Regions from separate parts of the Enterobacter sp. SA197 genome, predicted to be linked through region 1. Evidence: predicted binding sites of a transcription regulator. Region 1 holds the regulator's gene; each other region holds the start of a gene.
What was found. The regulator PurR, encoded in region 1, represses purine synthesis genes. The targets are predictions, from matches to a motif close to CANGCAAACGTTTGCNTG.
Positions count from the first base shown of each region.

Region 2: a site for PurR is predicted at 1,082-1,099, ahead of purE (5-(carboxyamino)imidazole ribonucleotide mutase). Genes of this name have one in related genera too.
Region 3: a site for PurR is predicted at 1,100-1,117, ahead of purM (phosphoribosylformylglycinamidine cyclo-ligase). Genes of this name have one in related genera too.
Region 4: a site for PurR is predicted at 1,871-1,888, ahead of purT (formate-dependent phosphoribosylglycinamide formyltransferase). Genes of this name have one in related genera too.

Region 1 covers NZ_CP096393.1:2,152,822-2,155,931, reverse strand. The annotation lists gene M1D91_RS09970 (MFS transporter) at 1-593, opposite strand, end outside; gene cydH (cytochrome bd-I oxidase subunit CydH) at 763-852, opposite strand; gene purR (HTH-type transcriptional repressor PurR) at 1,150-2,175, shown strand; gene punR (DNA-binding transcriptional activator PunR) at 2,195-3,106, opposite strand.
Region 2 covers NZ_CP096393.1:1,246,136-1,249,245, reverse strand. The annotation lists gene ppiB (peptidylprolyl isomerase B) at 1-282, shown strand, start outside; gene lpxH (UDP-2,3-diacylglucosamine diphosphatase) at 285-1,007, shown strand; gene purE (5-(carboxyamino)imidazole ribonucleotide mutase) at 1,173-1,682, shown strand; gene purK (5-(carboxyamino)imidazole ribonucleotide synthase) at 1,679-2,746, shown strand; gene M1D91_RS05620 (GlxA family transcriptional regulator) at 2,869-3,110, opposite strand, start outside.
Region 3 covers NZ_CP096393.1:3,598,021-3,601,130, forward strand. The annotation lists gene uraA (uracil permease) at 1-161, opposite strand, end outside; gene upp (uracil phosphoribosyltransferase) at 319-945, opposite strand; gene purM (phosphoribosylformylglycinamidine cyclo-ligase) at 1,221-2,258, shown strand; gene purN (phosphoribosylglycinamide formyltransferase) at 2,255-2,893, shown strand.
Region 4 covers NZ_CP096393.1:2,868,062-2,871,171, forward strand. The annotation lists gene ptrB (oligopeptidase B) at 1-186, opposite strand, end outside; gene M1D91_RS13425 (tellurite resistance TerB family protein) at 265-924, opposite strand; gene yebF (protein YebF) at 1,022-1,393, opposite strand; gene M1D91_RS13435 (YebG family protein) at 1,458-1,796, opposite strand; gene purT (formate-dependent phosphoribosylglycinamide formyltransferase) at 1,926-3,104, shown strand.

The sequences.
Region 1 (3,110 bases):
AGAACCGCCAGCTCTTTGCGCACGTCAGGTCGCTCACCGGCAGTGCCTTTTGGCAAAGAGAAATACAAACTGACCATGGCAACAATGCCAAGTCCCGCCGTGGCGAGGAATGACATACGCCAGCCAATGGTTTCACCAAGCCAGGTGGCCGCAGGGACACCGCCAATATTGGCAATGGTCAGTCCCATAAACATGGTGGCAACCGCGCTGGCCTGCTTCTCCTTTGCCACCACGCTCGCCGCCACCACCGACCCAAGCCCGAAAAAGGCGCCGTGGTTGAGGCTGGTAATAATTCGCGAGAGCATCAACGTGGTGTAATCGGGCGCAATGGCGGATAACACATTGCCCAGCGTGAAGATTGCCATCAGAAAGATTAACGCATTACGACGCGCGCGATGCGAAAGCAGCAGCGTCATTAGCGGCGCCCCCACCATTACCCCTATTGCATAGGCGCTTATCAGCATCCCTGCCGCTGGAATCGACACATCGACACCACGGGCAATGACGGGCAGAAGTCCCATCGGGGAGAATTCCGTCGTACCGATGCCGAAAGCGCCAATCGCCAGGGCAAGCAGTGGATAATTAATTTTCATGTTTTATACGCTCCGGAAATGCCGTGTCGTCGGGCGACACCGTCACAGAAGGCAAAAGTATGACATTAATCACAAAAAACAGCAGTCAATGAATCGCGAAAAGAGAATTGCTGGGGAGGGAATAATCGAAGGGGAAACAGCGAGGGAGCTCGCGCTCCCTCGGGGTAAATCAGTTCAGAGCGGCAGTCATTGCGCCTGCAACAATCAGAGCAAGGACAACAACGGTAGTCATTAAAGAAAACTTCAGGTCGGTACTCATCAATTTTTCTCCTTTTTTAAATCCCCACAAAAAGTGAGATAGCGCATTTTTGCATAAATAAACGTAAAAATCTTGCAGGAATTAGATTGATATACGTTTTACCTCTTCCCCTTTTGTTCAAGATAAGACAAAATTCGACGCTAAATTTATTAGCGTACCGGCCATTGACTCCCCTCCTGACGTTCAGTGTCTTTTTCCCGGCGTAAGTTTCCCCTCGCGCGGCGAAAGGGTGAAGGCAGGCAAACGTTTACCTTATGTATTTTCAGGAGCTTATGATATGGCATGGAGTGACATCTGATGGCAACGATTAAAGACGTAGCGAAGCGAGCAAACGTTTCCACCACAACCGTATCACATGTAATTAACAAGACGCGTTTCGTGGCTGAAGAGACACGAAATGCCGTGTGGGCTGCAATTAAAGAGCTTCACTACTCGCCGAGTGCCGTCGCCCGTAGCCTGAAAGTGAATCACACCAAATCCATTGGTCTGCTGGCGACCAGCAGTGAAGCGGCCTATTTTGCCGAGATTATTGAAGCCGTTGAGAAAAATTGCTTCCAGAAAGGGTATACCCTTATCCTCGGCAATGCGTGGAATAACTTTGAAAAGCAAGGGGCTTACCTGTCGATGATGGCGCAAAAGCGTGTCGACGGTTTGCTGGTCATGTGTTCTGAATACCCGGAATCCCTGCTTACGATGCTCGGCGAATATCGTCACATCCCAATGGTGGTGATGGACTGGGGTGAAGCAAAAGCCGACTTCACGGATACCGTTATCGATAACGCGTTCGAAGGCGGCTACATGGCCGGTCGTTATCTGGTTGAACGTGGTCATCGTGATATTGGCGTCATCCCAGGGCCACTTGAGCGCAATACGGGCGCGGGCCGCCTGGCGGGTTTCATGAAGGCAATGGAAGAAGCGCACATCAGCGTACCGGAACACTGGATTGTCCAGGGTGATTTTGAACCGGAATCGGGCTATCGCGCCATGCAGCAAATCCTCACCCAGTCTTCACGCCCTACGGCGGTATTCTGCGGCGGTGACATTATGGCGATGGGGGCACTCTGCGCGGCGGATGAAATGGGGCTGCGGGTGCCGCAGGATATTTCGGTGATCGGTTATGATAATGTGCGTAACTCACGGTATTTTACCCCCTCGCTCACCACTATCCATCAGCCGAAGGATTCGCTCGGAGAGACCGCATTCAATATGCTGCTCGATCGTATTGTGAATAAACGCGAAGTTTCTCAGTCCATTGAAGTTCACCCGCGTCTGATAGAACGTCGTTCGGTCGCTGACGGTCCGTTCCGCGACTACCGCCGTTAATCCCCTCCGTGGGGGCCGGTTAATCCTGCTCCCACAGCCATTCCCGGTTTAGCGTTTCACTGTCTCCCAGGTAATTCAGCAGCCAGTCCAGTGCCGGCGAGGCATCGTTTTGCTGCCAGGTCAGGCAGCAGGCAGCATCGGGGAATGGATTTTCGAGCGTAAGCGCCACCCACTCTCCTTTATCGAGCCACGGGCGCGCAAAATGCGCTGGCACCATGCCAACACACAGACCGGCGGAAAGACACGCCGCAGAAGACTCCCAGTCCGGCGCCACCACCCGTTTCTGGTTGTCCAGAAGCCAGGTTATGCGCTTGGGCAGGGAACGGGACGTGTCTTCACGCACCAGGGAAGGCCAGTTGCGCAATGTCTCGTCACTCAGCGGTGCGGCCATCTGCACCAGGGGATGGTGGCTTGCCACCACACACTTCCAGCTCAGCATGCCCATATCACGAAACGCGTAACGCCCTCCGACCGGGATCGCCTGGGTCGCGCCGATCGCCAGTTCCACCCTCCCGTCTGCCAGGGCATCCCAGACCCCATTAAAGACCTCCTGAAAGACGATCAGCTCAACATCGCAAAAATGGCGGTAGAAGTCGACTATCATCTGGCGGGTCCGCTCCGGCTTAACGATATTATCCACCGCAATAGCCAGCTGCCCGCGCCAGCCGTTGGCAATTTGCTGACACTGTTGTCGGGTGATCTGCATTTTTTTGATAACAGAACGCCCTTCTTTGAGAAATAACGCGCCAGCGGGGGTTAATTCGACATCCCGATGACGACGCTGAAACAGCTCAACGGCGAGCCATTCCTCCAGCTGACGTACGGTATAGCTCACCGCCGACGGTACCCGATGCAGTTCCTGCGCTGCACCACTAAAACTGCCATTACGTGCCACCGCATCAACGACTTCAAGTGAATATTCTGACCACATAGTC
Region 2 (3,110 bases), 910 kb from region 1:
GCCAACAACGGCCTGAAAAACACCCGTGGTACGCTGGCAATGGCCCGTACCCAGGCTCCGCACTCCGCTACCGCGCAGTTCTTCATCAACGTAGCAGATAACGACTTCCTGAACTTCTCCGGCGAAAGCCTCCAGGGTTGGGGCTACTGTGTCTTTGCAGAAGTGGTTGAAGGCATGGATGTGGTCGATAAAATCAAAGCGGTTGCCACCGGCCGTAGCGGTCAGCACCAGGACGTACCGAAAGAAGACGTTGTGATTGAAAGCGTGACCGTTAGCGAGTAATCGTGGCGACACTCTTTATCGCAGATCTTCATCTGCAAACAGAAGAACCGGCGATCACCGCCGGTTTTCTGCATTTTCTGCACGGCACTGCCCGCACGGCTGACGCGCTCTACATTTTGGGCGACCTGTTTGAAGCCTGGATTGGCGATGACGATCCCACGCCGTTGCACCGGGAGATTGCCGCCGCCATCAAAGCCGTGGTCGACAGCGGCGTCCCCTGCTATTTCATTCACGGAAATCGTGACTTCCTGCTCGGCAAACGCTTTGCCCGTGAAAGCGGCATGCAGTTGCTGCCGGAAGAAAAAGTGCTCGAGCTGTATGGCCGCAAGGTGCTCATCATGCACGGCGACACGCTCTGCACCGACGACGCAGGCTATCAGGCATTTCGCGCCAAAGTGCATAAACCCTGGCTTCAAACGCTTTTTTTAGCCCTGCCGCTGTTTGTGCGTCAGCGCATCGCCGGCAAAATGCGCGCCAGCAGCAAAGCGGCCAACAGCCATAAATCCCTGTCGATCATGGATGTGAACGCCAACGCGGTCGTTGCCACCATGACCAGACACCAGGTGCAGTGCCTGATTCACGGTCACACCCACCGCCCGGCTATTCACGAACTGATTATTAACGATCAACCTGCGATCCGTGTCGTGCTCGGTGCCTGGCACACCCAGGGGTCACTGGTTCGCGTGACGCCCGATGACGTCGAACTGCACCATTTTCCCTTCTGATAACGGGTCATTTTGTTGCTGGCATAACGGGGAGAATCTCCGTCTTTACGCTGTCAGATTCCCGTATTCATCGTGACGCAACCGTTTTCCTTGCCGGTTTTCCGTGCTATTCTCTGTGCCCTCAAAAGCTGTTCGTCGTCACACCCACAGGAGTTTTCTTAACGCATGTCTTCTGCTAACCAGCCGGCGCGTATCGCCATTGTTATGGGATCGAAAAGCGATTGGGCGACCATGCAGTTCGCCACCGAAATCCTCGATACCCTGAATGTCCCGCACCACGTTGAAGTCGTCTCCGCGCACCGCACTCCCGACAAGCTGTTTACCTTCGCCGAAAGCGCCGAAGAGAACGGTTTTCAGGTGATCATCGCTGGTGCTGGCGGCGCGGCGCATCTGCCGGGCATGATTGCAGCGAAAACCCTGGTGCCGGTGCTGGGTGTGCCGGTGCAAAGCGCTGCACTGAGCGGCCTCGACAGCCTCTACTCCATCGTCCAGATGCCGCGTGGTATTCCCGTTGGCACGCTGGCGATTGGCAAAGCAGGTGCCGCCAACGCCGCCCTGCTGGCCGCACAAATCCTCGCGCAGCATGACGCCGAACTGCATCAGCGTCTGACTGAATTTCGCCGTGCACAGACCGACGAGGTACTGGAGAATCCGGACCCACGGGGTGCAGCATGAAACAGGTTTGCATCTTAGGTAACGGTCAACTGGGCCGTATGCTGCGCCAGGCTGGCGAGCCGCTCAGCATTGCCGTCTGGCCGGTCGGGCTGGATGCCGATCCGCAGGCCGTACCTTTTGCCCAGAGCGTCATCACCGCAGAGATTGAACGCTGGCCGGAAACCGCCCTGACGCGGGAGCTGGCGCGTCATCCGGCGTTTGTTAACCGCGACGTCTTTCCCATCATTGCTGACCGCCTGACCCAAAAGCAGCTATTCGATAAGCTTGGCCTCGCTACCGCCCCCTGGCAGTTGCTGGCTCAGAAAAACGAGTGGCCCTCTGTTTTCAACCGTCTTGGCGATCTGGCAATCGTAAAACGTCGCGTCGGCGGCTATGACGGTCGCGGCCAGTGGCGTCTGCGCGCCGGTGATACAGACGAGCTTCCGGACGAGTGCTATGGCGAGTGCATCGTTGAACAGGGGATTAACTTCTCAGGTGAAGTTTCCCTGGTGGGCGCGCGCGGGCACGACGGGGCGACGGTGTTTTACCCGCTGACACACAACCTGCATCAGGATGGCATCCTGCGTACCAGCGTGGCTTTCCCGAAACCGAATACAGAGCAGCAAAAGCAAGCAGAAAGCATGCTGACGGCCATCATGAACGAGCTTAACTATGTGGGTGTGATGGCGATGGAATGCTTTGTGACGCCGGCTGGCCTGCTGATTAACGAACTCGCCCCGCGCGTGCACAACAGCGGTCACTGGACGCAAAACGGCGCGTCCATCAGCCAGTTTGAGCTGCACCTGCGTGCCGTTGTGGATTTGCCCCTGCCACAGCCGGTGGTAAACAGTCCATCGGTGATGATTAACCTCATCGGCACTGAACTGAATTATGACTGGCTGAAACTGCCGCTGGTGCATCTGCACTGGTACGACAAAGAGGTACGTCCGGGTCGTAAGGTGGGACACCTGAATCTGAATGACGACGATAACGGTCGCCTGAGCGCCACGCTGGAAGCGCTGGTGCCCCTGCTAGGGCCGGAATACGCCAGCGGCATTACCTGGGCCCAGGCGAAGCTGGTGTAGGGGTTCTCTGCGGGCGCCTCACGCAACGATGCGGGCTCGGGCCATACCCTCTTCTCAGCGAGGAGAGGGCATCCCTGACGGGCTATGAGGCCAGGCATACCGCAACGTGCACCGCCTGCGCATTACATCAGGCCCGGTCCTCTGAAGGCGCGCCGCCATTCGCTCGGGCTGATGTTAAAGTGCGCCTTAAAACGCTGGCGGAAAGAGACCGGGGACTGATACCCGGCAAGAGATGATACGACTTCAATGCTGTGATCGGTGGTTTCCAGCAATTCCTGGCTGCGCTGCAGCCGCTGGGCGCTGAGCCAGTCTCCAACCGACATTCCCGTTGCCTTGCTGAAGTGGCGTGTCAGGGTGCGCCGAC
Region 3 (3,110 bases), 1.4 Mb from region 1:
GTTCCGACACCGTTGAACAGCAACACGGTGGCCGGGTTGATGTGAAACAGGATTGGCACCAGCACGGTTGCGCCAAACATCGCGAACAGGTGCTGCAAACTAAGCGGGATTGTCTGTAAAAGCGGCGGTCTTTCACTCACCCCGATAGCACGGCGCGTCATAGTGTTTTCCTCTGAGTGTGATTCATGTGTTATTAATGTTCCGCTCATCGTTCATCGCACAGTTTTTGTGAACTGTGTGAGGAAATCAGGCGGATTCTGTTGTGGTTTACGCCAAAAAAAAGCCGACTCTCAAAGTCGGCTTTTATTTTTAATGCATTTACTTGGTACCAAAAATCTTGTCGCCGGCATCGCCGAGGCCCGGAATAATGTATCCGTGCTCATTGAGGCCGTGGTCGATGGACGCGGTGTAAAGCTCAACGTCCGGGTGCGCTTTCTCCAGCGCGGCGAGGCCTTCCGGGGCAGCCACCAGGACCAGCACTTTGATGCTGTGGCAGCCCGCATTTTTCAGCAGGTCAATGGTGGCAATCATCGAGCCGCCAGTGGCCAGCATCGGGTCAACGACCAGCGCCATACGCTCGTCGATGTTAGAAACCAGCTTCTGGAAGTAAGGAACCGGCTCCAGCGTCTCTTCGTTACGGTAAATACCCACGACGCTGATACGTGCGCTCGGCACATGTTCCAGTACGCCTTCCATCATGCCAAGACCGGCACGCAGAATCGGTACTACGGTGATTTTTTTGCCCTTGATTTGATCCACTTCAACCGGGCCATTCCAGCCCTCAATCACGACGCGCTCTGTTTCAAGATCCGCAGTCGCTTCATAGGTCAGTAAGCTACCGACTTCCGAGGCGAGTTCACGAAAGCGTTTGGTGCTGATGTCATTTTCGCGCATCAGGCCCAGCTTGTGTTTGACGAGTGGGTGTTTTACTTCCACGACCTTCATACTCTTCTCCTTCCCCAGAAAGGTGGTAGCCACAAAAAAAATCGCCGGATTATACCGCTTTTTTTCCGTTGCGCTACAGATTCAGCGTTGATCCGGATCAAATAGACTGGAAATGAGTATATCTCAGGAAACCAGACCGCCCGGAAATAATGGACTCGCAAACGTTTGCCTTCGCTGTTAGAATTGCGCCGAATTTATTTCTATCCCTGTTAACGTCAGGTGCCTACCTGAACGATAACAGGTGAACCGCAAGCAAACGCGTGGGGACTCAAGCAGTGACCGATAAAACCTCTCTTAGCTACAAAGATGCCGGTGTTGATATTGACGCAGGTAATGCTCTGGTAGACCGAATCAAAGGCGTAGTGAAGAAAACCCGTCGTCCCGAAGTGATGGGCGGCCTGGGTGGCTTCGGCGCGCTGTGCGCTTTGCCGCAAAAATATCGTGAGCCAGTTCTGGTTTCCGGCACTGACGGCGTGGGTACAAAACTGCGTCTGGCGATGGATCTGAAACGTCACGACAGCATTGGTATCGATCTCGTGGCTATGTGCGTGAATGACCTTGTGGTCCAGGGGGCCGAACCGCTGTTTTTCCTCGACTATTACGCCACCGGCAAACTGGATGTGGACACCGCCTCCAGCGTGATCACCGGTATTGCAGAAGGTTGCTTACAATCAGGCTGTGCGCTGGTCGGTGGCGAAACCGCTGAAATGCCGGGCATGTACCACGGTGAAGATTACGATGTAGCGGGCTTCTGCGTTGGCGTTGTTGAAAAATCAGAAATCATCGACGGCTCAAAAGTGACGGATGGTGATGTCCTGATCGCACTGGCCTCCAGCGGCCCACACTCCAACGGCTACTCCCTGGTGCGTAAAGTCATCGAGGTCAGTGGTTGTGATCCCGAAACGACCCAGCTTGATGGCAAATCACTGGCTGACCATCTGTTAACGCCAACCCGCATCTATGTGAAATCGATCCTTGAGCTGATTGCGAACGTCGATGTGCACGCCATTGCCCACCTGACCGGCGGCGGCTTCTGGGAAAATATTCCGCGCGTACTGCCCGACAACACCCAGGCGGTGATTGATGAATCCTCATGGCAGTGGCCTGCCGTGTTTGACTGGTTGCAAACCGCCGGTAACATCAGCCGTCACGAGATGTACCGTACTTTTAACTGCGGCGTCGGCATGGTGATTGCGCTGCCGGAATCAGAAGCGGATAAGGCTATCGCCCTGCTGAATGCAAAAGGTGAAAACGCCTGGAGAATCGGTATCATCAATGCCTCCGATTCCAGTGAACGCGTGGTCATTGAATGAAAAATATCGTGGTGCTCATTTCCGGTAACGGAAGCAATTTGCAGGCGATTATTGATGCCTGCATGCAGAAGAAGATCAATGGCACCATCAGGGCAGTATTCAGTAACAAGGCCGACGCGTTCGGCCTTGAACGGGCGCGTGAGGCGGCGATCCCCGCCCACGCCCTTCTGGCCTCCCAGTTTGCCAGCCGTGAAGCCTTCGATCGTGAGTTAATGCAGGAGATGGATGCCTACGCCCCGGATCTGGTCGTGCTGGCGGGTTATATGCGCATCCTTAGCCCGGCGTTTGTCGCGCACTACGCGGGCCGCTTAATCAATATTCATCCTTCCCTGCTGCCGAAATATCCTGGCTTACATACCCACCGTCAGGTGCTTGAGAACGGCGATGAGGTTCACGGCACCTCAGTGCATTTTGTTACTGACGAACTCGACGGCGGCCCGGTGATTTTACAGGCACAAATCCCGGTGTTTGAAGGCGACACGGAAGAGGAGATCACCGCCCGGGTGCAGACGCAGGAACACGCCATTTATCCTCTGGTGGTGAGCTGGTTTCTGGAAGGACGTCTTACCATGCACGATAACAGCGCCTGGCTTGATGGCCTCTGCTTACCTCCTCAGGGCTACGCTGCGGAATAAGCGCATTTTTCCGTTACCTGCGCGCGACTTACGGTTGCGCGCAACATCTGAATCCGGCTAAAAACGGATTACTGTCATACTTATCTGTCACAGTTGGACATCTTAAGGCAAAGCTCGCCATAATGTAGGGTGTCTTTCTCACGCAAACGCCAATAACGTTTACCTGCACATGAGGACACCGCCTGGCGAGAAGGAATTGCCGTGTCCCGAGAGTTAA
Region 4 (3,110 bases), 720 kb from region 1:
GAGCAGTTTATCCTGCAACGCCTGCTGGGACGCCATCACACGGCGACCATAATCATTTTCATCCCGGAGGTAGTCCAGCACTTCTGGCTGCGTTCGGGTATCGTCCCGTAGCCAGTAGTAGTTGTCCAGGCGCGTGTCACCATGCAGTGTCATGGTGTGAGGAAGTTGTTTAGCTTTCGGCGGCATAACATTTTACTTATTTATTCGACACTCTATAAGGTTGGCAAAAGCTGCCGCCGATGCAAGCGAAACGTGACAACAAGGTTACTGTGGCAGTGCGCGCTTCTGCTCCTGAAGATCGGCTTCAATGCCCTCGCGAACCTCCTGAGGGATCTTCAGCGCATCGCCTAATGCGGCGAGATAGCTACGCTCCATAAAATGGTCGATATCAATGGCAGCGCAGCTCAGGAAGTACACCTCCAACGCCTCTTCTTCATTTTTGATATCCCGGGCCAGGCGCTGAGGGTCCAACGGTTGTTCTATAGCCTGCGCCACCAGTAACCTGCCCTGTTGTTCCACGCCGGCTTCGCGCAGCTGCTGTTCAATAGCGGCACGTTCTTTATCATCAATGTGCCCGTCACTTTTTGCGGCGAACACCAGCGCAAGGATCAATCGTTCCGTTCGGACATCCAGCGGAGAGCTCGTCTGCCCGAACTGGGGTTCATCTTTATGCGCTGCCCTCACTTTATCTTTGTATTTGTTCCATAAAACAGTACCGGCGACCGCACCGCCTCCTGCCAGAAGCGCACTGGTGCCATATTTTGTGAGTAGCTTACGTGATGATTTACTCGAGACCAGTAAACCGGCGAGCCCGCCGAGTGCGCCGGGTACAAGCAGTTTTCCGAGCCCCTGATCGGTAGATGGTGAGCCCGACGCACTTTTTTGGCCGAGCAATGACTGGAGTTGATTTAACCAGTTTGACATGATGTCCCCCGCTTAAGCGATGCCAGAAAGGTTCAGCGTAAGCGAGGGTGTGTCAGGAAATGTCTAAGTCTGCAAAAGAAAAGAAAATTCTGTACGCTTACTGGTGCTGATATTCTGCTTTTCCCGCTTTACAGTCTACCTGGACGAGATAGTGAATATCCGTATTCTTACCGCGCACGGTCAGGGGCACGCGCCATTTATCTTCTTTACCCTGCACGGCTTTTGGGCTAATCCAGGCGACCGGATCGGCCTGCCCAAGTTTTTGCTGATCATCAGCCCAGCGAACAATGCGGTTTTGCAGATAGTCACGCTTGACGCTGGCAGCAATGCCCTCAGCGTTCATTCCCTCACAACCTGGAAAGGTTACTGATTTTTGGTTATCAATGGTGACCGTCTTATCGTCTGCCGCTGAAACCACGAAACTCCCTGCCAGTAACACCGTACCCATTAACACTCCTGCTAATTTCATGCTTTTCTCCTGTGCATATAGCCCATACAAAGCATGGTACAAATTACTGGCAGTGCAAGGTGAATCAGGCAGCAGAGCGCTTCGCTGCGCGTTTGATATCTACAGCCTGGCTTTCGTTATCCGCTTCAGCGGAAACAGCAGCCGACGGGGTGTCCTCTGCTTCAGCCGAGGGGAGCTTACCCGATCGGAAGATGTGGCTCAGAACATCTTTTTGCTCTGCAAGCCACATGGCCATTTGATCGCGCTGCACATCCTCAAATGCAACAGGTGCTTCGCCAAGCCAGGTCTCAAGTACCTCAGCAAGATCAAGCATTTTGTCGTAGGCATCCGCTTCCTTTTTGCTGGCAAAAGACATTTTTTCCTCACCGTTACGAATCACAACATATTTGACTTCAACCGCCATGATACAGCCCCTTACCTGTTTATATATACAGTATATTACCGCACCACTGCCCTGGATGCAAGTCGCAAAAGACATGCGCAAACGTTTTCGTATATACTGCGGCCAGGTTTTTTTGAGGGTGAAATGACGATGACTTGTTTAGGTACTGCGCTGCGTCCGGCAGCAACACGTGTGATGTTACTGGGTTCAGGAGAGCTCGGGAAGGAAGTGGCCATCGAGTGCCAGCGGCTTGGGATTGAAGTCATTGCCGTAGATCGCTATGCCGATGCGCCCGCCATGCAGATTGCGCATCGTAGTCACGTGATTAACATGCTTGACGGCGACGCGCTGAAGGCCGTCGTGGCGCAGGAAAAACCGCACTATATCGTGCCGGAAATTGAAGCGATTGCCACCGATATGCTGATTGAGCTGGAGTCTCAGGGCCAGCATGTCGTGCCGTGCGCCCGTGCGGCAAAACTGACCATGAACCGTGAGGGTATACGCCGTCTTGCTGCTGAAGAGCTGGCACTGCCAACCTCGAGCTACCGTTTTGCTGATAGCGAAGAGGCCTTCCGTGAAGCCGTCAGTGAAATAGGTTTACCCTGTATTGTTAAGCCGGTGATGAGTTCATCAGGCAAGGGTCAGAGCCTCATTCGCACCGCCGGACAGCTGGAAAAAGCCTGGGAGTATGCGCAGCAAGGTGGTCGTGCTGGTGCCGGCCGTGTCATTGTGGAAGGCGTCGTCAATTTTGATTTTGAAATTACCTTATTGACCGTCAGCGCCGTGGATGGCGTTCATTTCTGCGCCCCGGTGGGTCATCGTCAGGAGGACGGCGATTACCGCGAATCCTGGCAGCCGCAGCAGATGAGCGACGTGGCGCTCAAGCGCGCTCAGGAAGTGGCGCGCAAAGTGGTGCTGGCGCTTGGCGGGCATGGCCTGTTCGGCGTAGAACTCTTCGTGTGCGGCGATGAGGTGGTCTTCAGCGAAGTCTCTCCACGTCCCCATGATACCGGGATGGTAACATTGATTTCGCAGGACGTTTCAGAGTTCGCACTTCACGTGCGCGCCTTCCTGGACTTGCCGGTAGGTCAGATTCGCCAGTACGGGCCATCAGCCTCTGCGGTGATTCTGCCTCAGCTGAAAAGTAAGAATGTCACCTTTGATAACCTGCAGAATGCCGTTGGCGCAGGCCTGCAGGTGCGTCTGTTTGGCAAGCCGGAAATTGACGGGACGCGGCGTCTGGGCGTAGCGCTGGCGACAGCGAATTCCGTTGAAGAAGCGGTGGAACGTGCGAAGGCGGCGGCTACAGCGGTAAAAGTTTTTAGTTAACGCGTA